One region of the Shewanella sp. 3_MG-2023 genome, then DNA from elsewhere that is predicted to be linked to it. Evidence: predicted binding sites of a transcription regulator. Region 1 holds the regulator's gene; each other region holds the start of a gene.
The links. The regulator sigma-54, encoded in region 1, starts transcription at its own class of promoters, with help from an activator protein. The targets are predictions, from matches to a motif close to GTTGGCACGNNNNTNGNNT.

Region 1 (4,808 bases):
AAGCCATAGCGAGCGTCTGAAGGTGCTTTTCATTACGGGGCCAAAGGTATCTTCATCGTCATCCATACCCGCCATCCCCATCATTGAGTGTTCGGCGTCTTCACGAATAACATCGACCACATCATCAATGGTAATACGGCCTAATAATTTTTGCGCTTCATCTACCACTGGGGCCGAAATCCAGTCATGGCGTTCAAATAATTGCGCCACTTCATTATCAGGCATGTCCACAGGGATGCTTTCTAATTCAGGATCCATGATGCTGCGAATGGTTGAATTAGGATCACAAGTGAGTAGATCGGCAAGGCGCACCCCACCAAGCACATGATCGTTGCGATCAACCACATATAAGGTATCTGTGGTATCGGGTAAGTTGCCGCGCTGGCGCAAATAGCGTAATACCACATCAATATTAACGTCAGGACGCAAAGTGACCGTATCTGTATTCATGATACTGCCAGCGGTGTCATCAGGGTATGACAGTGCTTGTTCGACGCGATGGCGGTCTTGACTGCTCATGGATTGCAGTACTTTTTTATAAACAGCATCTGGCAAACTTCTTAAGATGTAAGCCAAGTCATCGGTATCCATCCCAGAGGTGGCTTGGGCTACTTTTTCTGGGGTCATAGCGCTGATGAGTGAATCTTTTAACTCTTCACCGAGTTCTTCTAGGATTTCACCCGCTTGCTCATGATCAATCAGTTGCCATAACACTTGACGAGTTTTCGGCGGTGATGATTCAAGAATTAATGCGACATCGGAGGCGGCCATGTCATGAAGCATATTTCTGACATGAACAAACATACCGCTACCTAATGCTTGTGTAAGCTGATTAAGACGTTGTTCGGTCAGTTCGCTGTCGATGACTTCAATACCCATTGGCTACTCCTGAAAAGACGATGATGAAATGTTAACTTAACTCACCGGAAAGAATGAAGAAATTTCTAATATCTGATGGCTTGATGCGCAATTCATAAATACGCTAATACTGCTTGGTGGTGTGTTGAGTATAGCTAATAAAATAATGGTAAAGGTGAGTCGCTGTGTTTCCTTGGAGATGTTACTGGGCGCAGGCGGTTAGCTTTCTTCGTCAAATTTATCGTTGATTAACTTGCATACGGCCTCAAGGGCTTTTTCTGCATCACGGCCTTGAGCTTCAACAGTAATGATTTTACCAATGCCACTTTCTAACATTAATAACCCCAATACACTGGCAGCACTGGCTTGTTTCTCACCTTGGATAAGGGTGATAGTTGCGTCAAACTCGGTAGCTAAAATTGCCAATTTAGTCGCCGCTCGCGCATGCAAGCCTAGCTTGTTACTGATGGTAATTTGCTTTGAATAGGCCACCGTTTTGGCTGGCGTTGTGGTTAGCTTATTCAATGCCAAGCTCTCTATGGCGGGCGCTGACTTTGTGCTTAGAGTTGTTGAAACGTTTAGCGAGCTGATCGGCAATATAAACCGAACGGTGCTGACCGCCAGTACAACCAATGGCAATGGTCAGGTAGCTGCGGTTATTACGCTCTAAATGTGGCATCCAAGTGTCAAAAAGGTTTTCAATTTGCCAGATAAACTTATTCACCAAAGGCTGTCGCTCTAAGAACTCTTGCACGGGCGCATCTAGGCCTGTGTAGGGCCTTAACTCAAGCTCCCAGTGCGGATTCGGTAAAAAGCGCACATCAAACATAAAGTCTGCTTCAGCCGGCATGCCATGCTTAAAGCCAAATGACTCAAAATGTACCACTAATTCTTTATCAACACTGCCTAGCAAGATTTGCCGAACATGATCGCTCAATTCGTAGATATTAGTTTGCGAGGTGTCGATATAGTGATCAACCATTTTGGCTATGGGTTCGAGTAACCGCCCCTCAAGCTTAATGGCTTCTTGTAACGAAATTTGATTCTTAGACAGTGGGTGTAATCGGCGGGTCTCACTAAAACGCTTCAGTAACACTTTATCGTTGGCGTTTAAAAAGAAACTGGTAATGCTGGTATCGTCAGACAGTAAAGCAATTTGCTCTTTGAGTACTTTGCCTTGCTCTTCGATATTACGCACATCGACGCTAATGGCGACAAGCTCGTTACTATCTTTAAGCTGTTCAAGCAGGCTGCCAATCAGTGGCAGTGGCAGGTTATCAACACAGTAATAACCTAAATCTTCAAGCACTCTCAGTGCGACTGATTTTCCTGAACCTGAACGTCCCGATACGATGACAAGTTTCATGCAGTAATAACCTGATAAAGTTCTGTAGCGTCATGACTCTTTCGAAGTCGTTTAAGTATCAATTTATCACTGAGTTTCTCTGCCATGCTAGATAATGTGCTTAGGTGTTGCTGGCACTGATCTGCAGGTACAAGAAGCGCAAATAAAATATCTACAGGTTGCTTGTCTATGGCATCAAAGGCGATTGGCTCTTCGCATTTGATTAAAATAGCAATGGGTTCTTCGATATTATCTAAGCGCCCATGTGGAATTGCTATGCCATTTCCTATACCTGTACTGCCCATTTTTTCACGCGCTATTAGACTTTCAAAAATAGCCTGTGAAGAAAGGGTTGGGTACTGGGCAGCCATTAAATTGCTGATTAATTCCAGTACCTTTTTCTTACTGCCCGGAGTGGCACAGGTAGTGCACGCCGGCTGCAGGATGGTACGAAGTTCCATCGTTAATGCTTAGTGAGTTTCTCTTTATGTTTAATTACCTGACGGTCTAGCTTATCTATCAGGGCGTCTATTGCCACATACATATCAGCGTTACGCGATACAGCAAACACTTCACCGCCTTTTAGGTGCAGTTTGGCTTCGGCAATCTGTTGTAGCTTTTGAACATCGAGCACAACGTGAACATTATTGATCTGTTCGAAGTGTCGTTCAAGCTTTGAAAATTTTGTTTGCACGTATTCCCGTAAAGATTGAGTTATTTCAATATGGTTTCCAGTCAGGTTAATTTGCATAGGTCATCCTCCAATAACAAAAGTTATAAGCTTTTGCGTTGGTTTGAGGGAGGGATGAGCATTGCCTCTCGATATTTGGCTATCGTACGTCGAGCAACGTTAATCCCTTGTTCAGCCAATAGTGTCGCCATTTTACTATCACTAAGAGGCTTTTTCGGGTTTTCTGCAGCTACGAGCTTTTTAATAAATGCGCGAATTGCTGTAGAAGAGCATTCTCCACCATCATCGGTACTTACATGGCTTGAGAAAAAATATTTAAGTTCAAAAAGTCCACGGGGGGTATGCATGTATTTTTGGGTCGTGACCCGTGAAATGGTCGACTCGTGCATTTCAACCGCTTCAGCAATATCATTGAGCACCATCGGCTTCATGGCTTCTTCACCGAACTCAAAGAAACCTTGCTGAAATTGTACGATACAGTTAGCCACTTTTAGTAAGGTTTCATTACGGCTATCGATGCTTTTGATAAACCATTTAGCTTCTTGTAAATGACCACGAATAAATTGGCTGTCAGCTTGGCTTGAACCGCCTTTGGCCATAGCTGCATATTGCTGATTAACGCCAATTTTAGGCATGTTATCGGGATTTAGCTCGACCACCCAGCGACCATTCTTTTTAAGTACAGTAACATCAGGAATGACGTACTCATCTTTAATGGGGGTAATTTGCAAGCCTGGACGTGGATTGAGCGTTTGAATAAATTCAATGGCTTCACGTAAATCATCTTCTTTAAGCTTGGTTTTACGCATCAGTAACCTAAAGTCACGACCGGCGATTAAATCAAGATGATCTTTAATCAGTAACTTAACATTATCTATGCAAGGAATTTCATTAGGGTATTGGCCTAATTGAATTAATAGACACTCACTTAAATCTCGCGCTGCAATGCCGACGGGATCGAAGTGTTGTACCCGTTTAAGTACAGCTTCAACTTCATCGAGTTCGATATCGTCAGTGCCTAAGGATTGCAAAATGTCTTCAACGCTCTGGGTGAGGTAACCGCGCTCATCAATGGCATCAATAATGGCGGTTGCAATCACTAAGTCATTTTCAGAAAAGGGAGTGAGGTTTTTTTGCCATTCAAGATGCTCATACAAGCCTTCACTGGTTTCGCCTTGAAACGGCATATCATTACCGCTCGATACTGCGCCAGAGCCAGAAGTCGGCGAGGCGGTATACACCTCATCCCATGTGGTATCCATAGGGAGTTCTTCAGGCATAGAATCTTTAGTGAGCGATTCAGTGGTATCAACCGTTGAGGTGTCTTTTTCTATGGTGACTTGGCTATTATCACTAAAATCGGTGTCAGTTTGCAGGGCGTTTTCTTTTACGGGCTCTTTGGCTTTAGTGAATTCGTCTTCAAGCTCTAATAGCGGGTTTGAATCAAGTGCTTGTTGAATTTCTTGCTGTAGCTCCAATGAGGAAAGTTGCAATAAGCGAATCGCTTGTTGCAACTGTGGGGTCATGGTTAAGTGTTGACCCATTTTGAGTTGGAGTGAGGCTTTCATGTACCGCTTGTCCCTAATTGAATTACATCATCGCGACGAACAGTGTGGGCGCTAGTTTATGATCCTAGAAAAATAGACTAGATTAAGGTTTGTTGTTGGCCGCGAATGCCATACTAAAAACTGAATAGTGCTAACTATAGCTTGAATTGTTCACCTAAGTATACCGACCTAACTTGCTGATTGACTAAGATCTCAGCAGGTGTTCCTTCAGCAATCAAGTTTCCGTGACTCACAATATATGCTCGCTCACACACATCAAGTGTTTCACGGACATTATGGTCGGTAATTAGCACCCCTAAACCACGGCTTTTAAGTTGTTGAATAATTTTCTTGATGTCGATTACTG
Region 2 (4,808 bases), on a different contig from region 1:
CAGAAAACACTTTACTTATAATCCTATTGATACAACTTAAGCACTTCCTGTGCATATTTGCTTTCTTGGTATCTATTATAGTTCATATGGTTCAACAGGTAAGTCATAAGTATTCACATTACAGCGTAATTACAAAGTAGTAACACCACTAAACCAGCAGGCGTCAAATTAAAATCAATAAAAACAACAACTTTAAAATAAACCTAATTTAAGGCGCGTTTCAAATGCGATAAGGCTTACACCCCTTGTGAGATATATCGCACAAACACTCTGGCTATTAGGGAAATTAACCACTGCAAAAAAATTCACATATTTAACATTTGTATTTCTGAAATGTAAAAAGCGCAATCCTAATAAATTAAGATTGCGCCTATTTTACGCTCTGTTAGCTTATCCGGCTAAATTGTGCTTCCCTGCTCCATCCATGCGATTATTTGCTCCCTGCTCCCTTTATTCCCTGTTACTCAATTTCCTTGTATTCTTGCCAGTTGCTGAATACTTGAGCTTTCAATCCATTGAACAGTCTATCCCTTTGACTGACAGTTTTACTCCTAGATTACCATCCTGGTATGCTGCATCCTGCAATCCGTCATCATCCTGAGAGGGTTCATCCTAGTTTCAGTTATCCATAACTGAGCTTATGCCCTTTCCTTGAGCGTGTCCTGACTTCGTCCTGAATTCATATTTTGAGATAGCTAATAAGAGGTTTTCTCATATAAATATCTCAATGAATAACCAGCCCCCTTCCTTTAATTTTCATCTCATCCTGAGACATTAACGACCAAAGGTTGTTGGCTTTACAATATGACTATTCATTATAAGTGCAATATTAAACAAAACACCCTGTTCTATTTATGTTGCGACCTTGTGTAATATTTTAGCTAAATTCATTGACGAGAAAACACCCCATTTACTCACAAACCAATAAATTCTCGTCACCAAAACAGACCTGAAAACTTAAGGCTATGTTTTAATTGGTAAAAAACAAATTCAGCTAGAGAATGCATACAGACTAAAGTTAGATAACTTACAGGGTATGTGAGATAAGTCTTACACGCCAAAGTGAAACTTGCCTGTTTATGACTTTGAGAGGAATAGCTTTTTTAACATTTGCGCAAACATTACCCAGTCAGCGAGCAAACTGTATAGCGGGTATTCAAAAGTAGCAGGTTTGTTTTTTTCAAATACAAAGTGACCAATCCATGCAAATCCATAACCGATGACAGGGATAAATAATAGTTGCCACCATTGCTGGCTAACTAGAGTCACCAACAGCAATAACACTATCAGTCCAGAGCCGAGGTAATGTAAGCGCCGACATGTGGCATTTTGATGTTGTGATAAATAAAAAGGATAAAACGACTTAAAGTCTTGATACTGTTTATCAGCCATTTATTGCTCCGATTTACTTTGATAAATTAATATCTCACCATCAACAGAGCCAATGGTTTGATCAGACAAATGGCCAAAACCTTCACCAATAAAAAGCGCTGCATGTTTATCGTTGTTAACAAATACTCCGATCCCATCGAGCTCTAACTGCTCATCGCACCAACTTAACACCGCTTGAATTAATTTTGCCCCATTACCTTTTCTTTGCTCATTAGGGCTCAAAGCGATAAATTGTAAAATACCGTATTGTTTACTCGGTAAACTTTCTAAGATGGTATGCTCTTTTTTAATAAATGCTTGGGTTGAACTCCAACCAGTGCCGAGTACCATTTTTAAACGCCAGTGCCAGTAACGACTTTCACCAAGAGGCACTTGATGGGTGATCACACAGGCGACACCGATGAGACGTTTGCCTTCAAACCAACCAATTAATGGTTGCTCTTGCTGCCATAACTCTGTGAGCTCTTCTCTGATTGCAGCCCGCAGTTTTTGTTCGTAATTGGCTTTATTAGCAGTGGCTAAAGCTTCAATAAAAAATGGATCATCATGATAGGCATTATAAATAATCGATGCTGCAACTCTTAGATCTTCCGCAGTCAAATAAACCGCTCTAGGTTGATCGTTAGTTTGTTCATCCAAAGACGGCGCAGCTTGAGTTTTCGGGGGCAAAGTGTTGTTTTCCATGATGTCACTCTTAACTAATCCAGTTGATAGTCTCAACTTAACAACTTTGAAACATATTGCAATTTAAATAGGGTCACCTAATCTTAGTAAAGTAATATCATTCATACATGGTGAAAGCTCATGGATACGACAACGACAACATTTGAACACTTATTTCAGCAATTAGGATTAAGTTCATCTAAGGAAGATATTAACCAGTTTATCGAACAACATAAACTGGCTAAAAATAGCACCATTGCACAGGCTGGATTTTGGTCAGAATCGCAAAGACACTTTATTGAAGAGGCCTTACATCAAGACGGCCAGTGGTCTGAATTAATAGACCAACTGGACGTTTTATTAAGAAATTAAATGTTTTGGTAAGCAGTTTCACCCCAACCCACTAATTTGTTGTCACTTATTACAACTGGGGTACATTCACTTTTTGTGGTTTTGCCGTCACCTTTACTCCATTGAGTACGGTAGAAAAACACCTGAACCTCTTTCTTTGGACTTTCAGCGTCAGCTTGGGTCACATAAGCCTCACTGAAATCAGCCGTTCCCATCAAAATGGTGACTTGATCTTTTGCCATTCCGATTGAAAGTTTCGCTAAGTTATTACGATTAGTTTGTTGTTGTTTTTGCCAATATGAATCACTACGCTTACCTTCGTGATCGCCCACATTCAATACGCAACCAGTTAGTGAAGTCGCTGCTATAGCCATAATTAATGCTGCACCCAATTTTGCTTTCATAATACGTCCCTTTCAAATGGTTCTAATGTAATTTCTACTGAAACTGTTTTTCAGAGTAAGTTATACTGTTCTCAATACTGATTAAGCTAAAAGTGTGCCAAAAATTAAAGCCTTGATTTTATTCACCATTTAAAACCATGTCTCACTTTTTGAGTAATTTCACTACCGATATTTAAGGATTTTCACTAATTATGAGTCCAATTGAACAAGTCCTTGCGGCGGCAAAATCCATTGCTGTAGCAGGTCATACGCCAACATTAGCGTTAATAAAAGGTAAATTAGGTACGCGGATAGCCATGCCAACCCTTATTCAGGGTTTGCAGCAATTTAAAGCCATCCCCAAAGAGCAATGGCAAGACTTACCCGATTTAGCAGCCATGATACAGCCAGCTAATACTGAAACGGCTCAAGACCCATTAACGGCGCTAGAACAAAAATGGCAGGCTAAATTTGACGCTGTCGAAAGTGAATTTGCCCTAAAGATAGCAGCACTTGAAAAACGAATTGTACAATTAGAAAGTTAAGCACCACATCCTCAATACATTTAACCAGCTAAAAACGGAAAACCATGTTTGTCACTGAACTCAGATTTGAATGTTTCGCCGATACCACTATCACTGCGGCAGAAAAAGCCATTAATAACTTTCTAGAAGCACTCAGAGCCAATGGCCAAGTATTAGGACGAGAATTTGCTGTCGCACTTAATGAAGGTGAGTTTAAAGTCAGGCTATTAATACCTGAAAAAAACAGTTTATCAGCCCGTAACAACAGCCCATGGGTCAAGCAAGCATTAACTATGCTAACTGAAGCAAAGTTATTGGCGCCACGTGAAAAGTTTATCGGCCAAGATATCAATTCAGAGCAAAGTAATATCGACACTCCCAGCTGGCAGGTGCTTTACACCAGCTATGTACATATGTGCTCACCATTAAGAAGTGGCGACAACCTTCTCCCTATTCCGCTATATCAAATTCCAGCAAGCTTTAATGGCGACCATAAGCGAGTTATTCGCTGGCAAACAGAGTGGCAAGCTTGTGATGAACTGCAAATGGCGGCGGCAACCAAAGCTGAATTTGCAGCATTAGAAGAACTGACCAGTCATAAAAGTGATTTATTTAGACGAGGCTGGGATATCCGCGGCAGAATTGAATTTATTACCAAAATTCCGACTTACTATTATCTTTATCGCGTTGGTGGTGAAAGTTTACAGTCTGAAAAAGAACGAGCCTGTCCACGCTGTGGATCGAAACAGTGGTTATTGGATGAGCCATTATTGGATATGTTTCACTTCAGATGTGAGCCATGCAGAATTGTGTCGAATATCTCATGGGATCATCAGTAATAATTTCAAACGTTATTGTTCTGAAGTATCTAACATCGATCAGAACAGCTGCATCATTAACCTTCTTTTCAACAAAAAGCCTGACTTAATTAATCTATAAGTCAGGCTTTTTGGTTTATCGCAAATTAATAACGTTGATCTATGACTTTCGTCTCAATAAGTCATTCCACATCATTTTCATTCGCTGCCAAATCCCCGGATGTGGCACATGGCCATGATCTTCTTCTACAGGTTCAATTGCTGGTGTGACTCTTGGCGTTAGGCTATCGATAAACCCAGCTAGGCTATCAGCAAGCTTTTCATGGGGCTTATTGCCTGGCACTTCAATCCACACACTGCCATCTTCATTATCAACCGTTAGCATGTTATCGCCATCACCCAATACACCGATAAACCAGGTTGGTGCTTGTTTGAGTTTTTTCTTCATCATCAAGTGGCCAATGATATTTTGCTGCAAAGATTCAAAGTCTTGCTGATTCCAAACTTGCAGTAATTCGCCTTCGCCCCAGTTTGAATCAAAATACAGTGATGCTGAAAAGAAGTGGCCGTAAAAATCATTGATATCATCATGCAGCTTAAGCTCTAAAGCATGTTCGACATTACTAAAGTCTGCGGTGCTTTTACGCTTAACAGTCTGCCAAAATACCGCTTCATCA
Region 3 (4,808 bases), on a different contig from region 1:
ATTAGTGTCAATCTAGACGTCTAGACTTCTTTGCTTCTAGGGTTGGTTTTACTTTAATGGCACATGCTAACTGTATTTTCAGCACAATAAAGTATACATCTCATTAACCTTGAGGCGGTTTGGTGGCTGTATTTTGACCTTTAACAGCCGCTGCAATATTATCGGCGTTCATTGATGCAAGAGCCCCTTGATGATGAAACCAGATAGAATGACTGCAATGCAGCAACTTATAAACCAAGTTAAAGATACCTTTCCCTTAGATGATCCTGCTTTAGCCGTATGTGGTTTTAATAGTAGCTGTATTGGCTGTCCCAAAAAACTGCTTGAAATTGTTGATAGTGAAGTGAGTTATTGGCAATCATCGCTGGACAATAATGCCACCCCGAGCTTTGGCGATTTAGAAAAATTTGCCAAGTTATGTAAAAACGTTCATCGAGGTTTAAAGCGCAACGGTTTGTTTGATAGTCAATAGTGCGAATATTGCCTGTGAGGGCTTGATGGTTATTAGGATTGTTATCAAGCTGCCTTTTACTACCTCACTTTCCTGCCTCAAACTCCCATATCCGCTGTAATTTTAGATTTCATTTTTTCCCTTAAGATGGTTAGCATTGCCTAAGCTATGTTGATAACCGATAACTGACTAGCGAAATTGATAAAGCGTACTGTTGTGGCACAAAGCAATAGGCTATCTTAGCGAGGTAGCCTCACTATAGGAATAATAATGGCACTGACACTTTCGCAAATTGAAGCTTTTTGTTTGGTCGCAGAGCTGGGCTCTGTGTCAGAAGCGGCGAGACAAACAGAACAGAATCGCACCAAAATGACCATGGCGATTAAAGCGATGGAAAAAGATCTCGATACCGCATTATTTGATCGCACCGGTAACCAAGTCACATTGTCCGAAGCAGGTAAGGCTATTTATAAAGATTGCCAAAGTATGCTGACAGCGGCGCAGCGGATCCGCCAAACCTGTCGTCAAGTTAAAGGTGAGTTTGCTGCAGAAGTATGGATTGCCCGTGACGACTCTTTACCTGACGATATTTGGTTAGAGTTGACTCATCAGCTTAATAATCACTTTCCAGCAACCTCATTTAATATTGTGCTGGCCTCCACCGGCGATCTGGCCAATTTAGTTGAAACTGAGCAAGTTAATTTTGCTTTTGGAATTGACTATGAAAGCACTGATAGTGCCATGGTGACATCACATCCTTTAGGTAAAATTCGCATGATGTCAGTGTGCCGTCATGACCACCCCTTGGCAGCAAAACGCCGAGTGTCAGATGAAGACTTGCGCAGCGCCATGCAAGCATCAATGGTATATTTAAATGAAAAGTCCAATCCTGAATTACAGCCTTTTTCCCGTAACTATATTGGTTTTTCAAGTTTTGATTACATTCTTAGCTCCATTCAAACTGAAGATGCTTGGGGTGTAATGCCTGAGCCCTTGATTAAACATTTATTGAGGCAGCAATCCATTGCGGTGATTAAGCATACTTACGGTTTATTGCAGGAAGACTATTGCATGTTTGCAGCAAGTGGCCTTAATGAGCATCCCGCGACAAACTGGTTAGCCGATCAGTTAAATGACTATCTATTTGCTTTTTAATCTTGTGTTCATGATAAGCCCATCCTCGATGGGTCATTAAATCAAACTGTTCAACTGGTCCATTTCAATAACCAGCTATCACCTTTGTATTAGCTTATTCGTGTTATTTCGGATTCATGCCAAGCACTCACTGTCAATATAATTGACAGATGGTTGCTAAACTAAGTCATTGAATAGCCTTGCTATAATAATATTACTATCAAAATAACCTCACAGACGTTGAGTTTGTCATTGCTGATTTAATACAGAATGCCAAACTGTACTCAATTACCTATACGGGTAAATGATTAATTTTATGAGGAATTCATATGTGTGTGCCATCTCAAGCAATAGAGCAAAAAGTGTTGATACTGTCTTCAGTATTTGCGCTGATGTTTGCTGTAGGCGGCTTGGCGGTTGGGCTGATATTGGGTTCCTTAGTCATAGCCTTTGATGGTTTGTACTCGTTAATTAGTTTGCTGTTAACTATTTTGTCACTGCTCGCTGCTAAGCTTATCCATTCCCCGAAAGATAAGCGTTTTCCCAATGGTAAGGCGATGTTTGAACCTATTGTTATTGCGATCAAAGGTTTAGTGATTATGAGTCTAGTGATTTATTCACTGTTTGGGGCAATCGATAGTTTAATACAAGGTGTCAAGCCGTTAGACATTGGTGTCGCGAGTGTTTTCGGGCTGGTAAATACCCTTGGTTGTGGTTTTGCTTGGTGGAAAATAACCCAAATGAGCCGCGAGTCGCACTCAGGGTTAATTGAAGCAGAAACTAAGCAGTGGCAGATGGATACTTTGCTCAGCATGGCTATTACGCTGGGGTTTGTTATCGCATGGGGCTTAACGCAAACTTCGCTGGCTCAATATGCAGGTTATGCCGATCCACTCATGATGATATTAATTTCAGCTTACTTTTTGAAAGTTCCTTTTTCTATGGTGAGTCAAGCGGTCAAAGAGTTATTGCAAATGGCACCACAACAAGAACTGATTGCAGAAGTATCCAAAGGCATGAAAGAAGTTGATAGCCAAGAAACCCTGCATTTAGGCAGTGTCGTCAAAGTGGGAAATGAGCTTAGAATTGATATCAATGTCGTACCTAGTGAAGAGTCAATTATAAAGACCGGTGATATCAAAGTATTTCAGCAAAATCTCAAGCAAAAGTTATCAGCGCTGCCATACAAGTTAGAGCTTAAAATGAATATTGCCATTTAACCATTTAGCCATCAAGCTATTGCTAGTCACTACAATAACCATATTCGATTATTGGTACCATTTGAGTCTTAACGAAGACTCACTTATCCGCCGCAACAACCACTAACTTGCTCATTACGCTTCATTTAGCGAGACAAACTTGATGCTAAATACGGCCTTTCAATAATGGCTTTTTTGCGCTATCTAGGTGCAGCTTGCACTACTTACAACCATTTTCAAAAAATCTAATTAGATTAGGGTGTTGATTTATAAGTATTTATCAACCTTGGTATGAAGTTGGCTTATTAGCAGTCAACTACATAACTATAGGGAATGCACTATGTCATATATCGAGCCAAAGGAGTTTGCTACCAAGATGGTAGATGCTGGGGAGCAAAAAATCTTCATGTCGACACGAGATACATTAGTTAGGGCATTTATGGCTGGCGCGATACTGGGACTTGCCGCTTTTTTTGCCATTACCGTTATCGTGAAAACAGGTAGCTTGTTAGTCGGATCATTATTATTCCCGGTTGGGTTTATTATGTTGTATCTGATGAAGTTTGATTTGCTGACAGGTGTATTTACCTTAGTGCCTTTAGCTGTCCTTAACAAGCGACCGGGATGTACCTGGGAGCAACTTTTTAGGAATTGGGGGTTAGTGTTTGTGGGGAATTTTGCCGGCGCGTTAACCGTGGCATTTTTTGCATCCTATATCCTGACTTATGGTTACAACACTGACGGTGGAGTATTAGCGGCTAAAGTGAGCTCAATTGGTGAGTCACGTACGTTAGGGTATCAAGAGCATGGCGTGGCAGGCTGGTTTACTATTTTTATTCGCGGCATGTTGTGTAACTGGATGGTGTCTATGGGAGTGGTAGGCGCTATGATCTCAACCTCAGTGAGCGGCAAAATGGCTGCAATGTGGATGCCTGTGATGCTGTTCTTCTTTATGGGTTTTGAGCATTCAATCGTTAATATGTTCCTATTTCCATTTTCAATGATCATGGGCGGTGACTTTACTGTTAGCGACTACCTATTGTGGAATGAAATCCCAACGGCATTAGGTAATTTAGTCGGCGGCTTTTTACTCGTGGGCTTACCTTTGTACTTAACCCATGTTAAGACAAGCCCTGAGCGTAAAACTGCTGCTGAAAAAGAAAGCTTAGCTTTATAAGCAGTGCTAAGGCCTATCCTTGTCTCGATTGGGCTTTGTTATGGCGATTCAAGTGATACCTGCTTACTTAATGGTAAGCCGTTGATGGTTTTATCGGTAAATACTATTAGCTTGAACACTATTAACCTAAATAAAATAGCTTGAACAAAAAATGCCCGCAGCTGCGGGCATTTTTATGGTTTCAAACCTGCTAATTATTAGTCTTCAGCATCACCAAGGGACAATAACGTCGCGTTACCGCCAATGGCAGTAATATTGTTGGTGCGGGTTTTTTCAGTAATAAAACGAGTAAGGTAGTGTGGTCCGCCTGCTTTGGGGCCAGTACCTGATAAACCTTGACCGCCAAAAGGCTGTACACCCACTACTGCGCCAATTTGGTTACGATTAATATAGACGTTACCCACATCAACCTTGTCTGCAAGATTTAACGCATGGCCTTCATTGCGGCTATGAATTCCTAAAGTAAGACCAAAGCCGGTGCTGTTTATCTCGTCAATAACCGCGGCTAAATTAGCGGCTTTATAACGAATAACGTGCAAAATTGGCCCGAAATGTTCTTTCTCAAGCACTTTAATTGAATCAATTTCTACCGCTGTTGGCGACACAAAGTGGCCATTATCAGTGCCTGCGGGTAAGTCGATTTTCTTAATTAACTTACCAACTTGCGAGATATGATCAATATGGGCATTTAGGTTCGCTTTTGCAGTGGCATCAATCACAGGGCCAACGTCAGTTTGAACAAAGCTTGGGTTACCAATACTGAGTTCTTCCATTGCGCCTTGCATTACATCTAACACGCGATCGGCAATATCTTCTTGTAAGAACAGCACTCGCAATGCCGAGCAGC

Region 2: a site for sigma-54 is predicted at 2,894-2,912, ahead of Q4591_RS12965 (DUF3192 domain-containing protein). Genes of this name have one in related genera too.
Region 3: a site for sigma-54 is predicted at 3,070-3,088, ahead of Q4591_RS04145 (formate/nitrite transporter family protein). Genes of this name have one in related genera too.

Annotation. Positions count from the first base shown of each region.
Region 1 covers NZ_JAUOSH010000027.1:54,415-59,222, reverse strand. Annotated here, with positions in the region: gene mgtE (magnesium transporter) at 1-879, opposite strand, end outside; gene Q4591_RS15245 (HPr family phosphocarrier protein) at 1,078-1,350, opposite strand; gene rapZ (RNase adapter RapZ) at 1,376-2,224, opposite strand; gene ptsN (PTS IIA-like nitrogen regulatory protein PtsN) at 2,221-2,664, opposite strand; gene hpf (ribosome hibernation promoting factor) at 2,667-2,954, opposite strand; gene Q4591_RS15225 (RNA polymerase factor sigma-54) at 2,978-4,462, opposite strand; gene lptB (LPS export ABC transporter ATP-binding protein) at 4,597-4,808, opposite strand, start outside.
Region 2 covers NZ_JAUOSH010000021.1:28,665-33,472, forward strand. Annotated here, with positions in the region: gene Q4591_RS12950 (DUF962 domain-containing protein) at 1,078-1,392, opposite strand; gene Q4591_RS12955 (GNAT family N-acetyltransferase) at 1,393-2,031, opposite strand; gene Q4591_RS12960 (DUF2789 domain-containing protein) at 2,197-2,427, shown strand; gene Q4591_RS12965 (DUF3192 domain-containing protein) at 2,424-2,810, opposite strand; gene Q4591_RS12970 (hypothetical protein) at 3,002-3,334, shown strand; gene Q4591_RS12975 (Zn-ribbon-containing protein) at 3,379-4,152, shown strand; gene syd (SecY-interacting protein) at 4,292-4,808, opposite strand, start outside.
Region 3 covers NZ_JAUOSH010000005.1:36,653-41,460, reverse strand. Annotated here, with positions in the region: gene Q4591_RS04160 (hypothetical protein) at 191-472, shown strand; gene Q4591_RS04155 (LysR family transcriptional regulator) at 722-1,606, shown strand; gene Q4591_RS04150 (cation diffusion facilitator family transporter) at 1,915-2,805, shown strand; gene Q4591_RS04145 (formate/nitrite transporter family protein) at 3,125-3,961, shown strand; gene putA (bifunctional proline dehydrogenase/L-glutamate gamma-semialdehyde dehydrogenase PutA) at 4,159-4,808, opposite strand, start outside.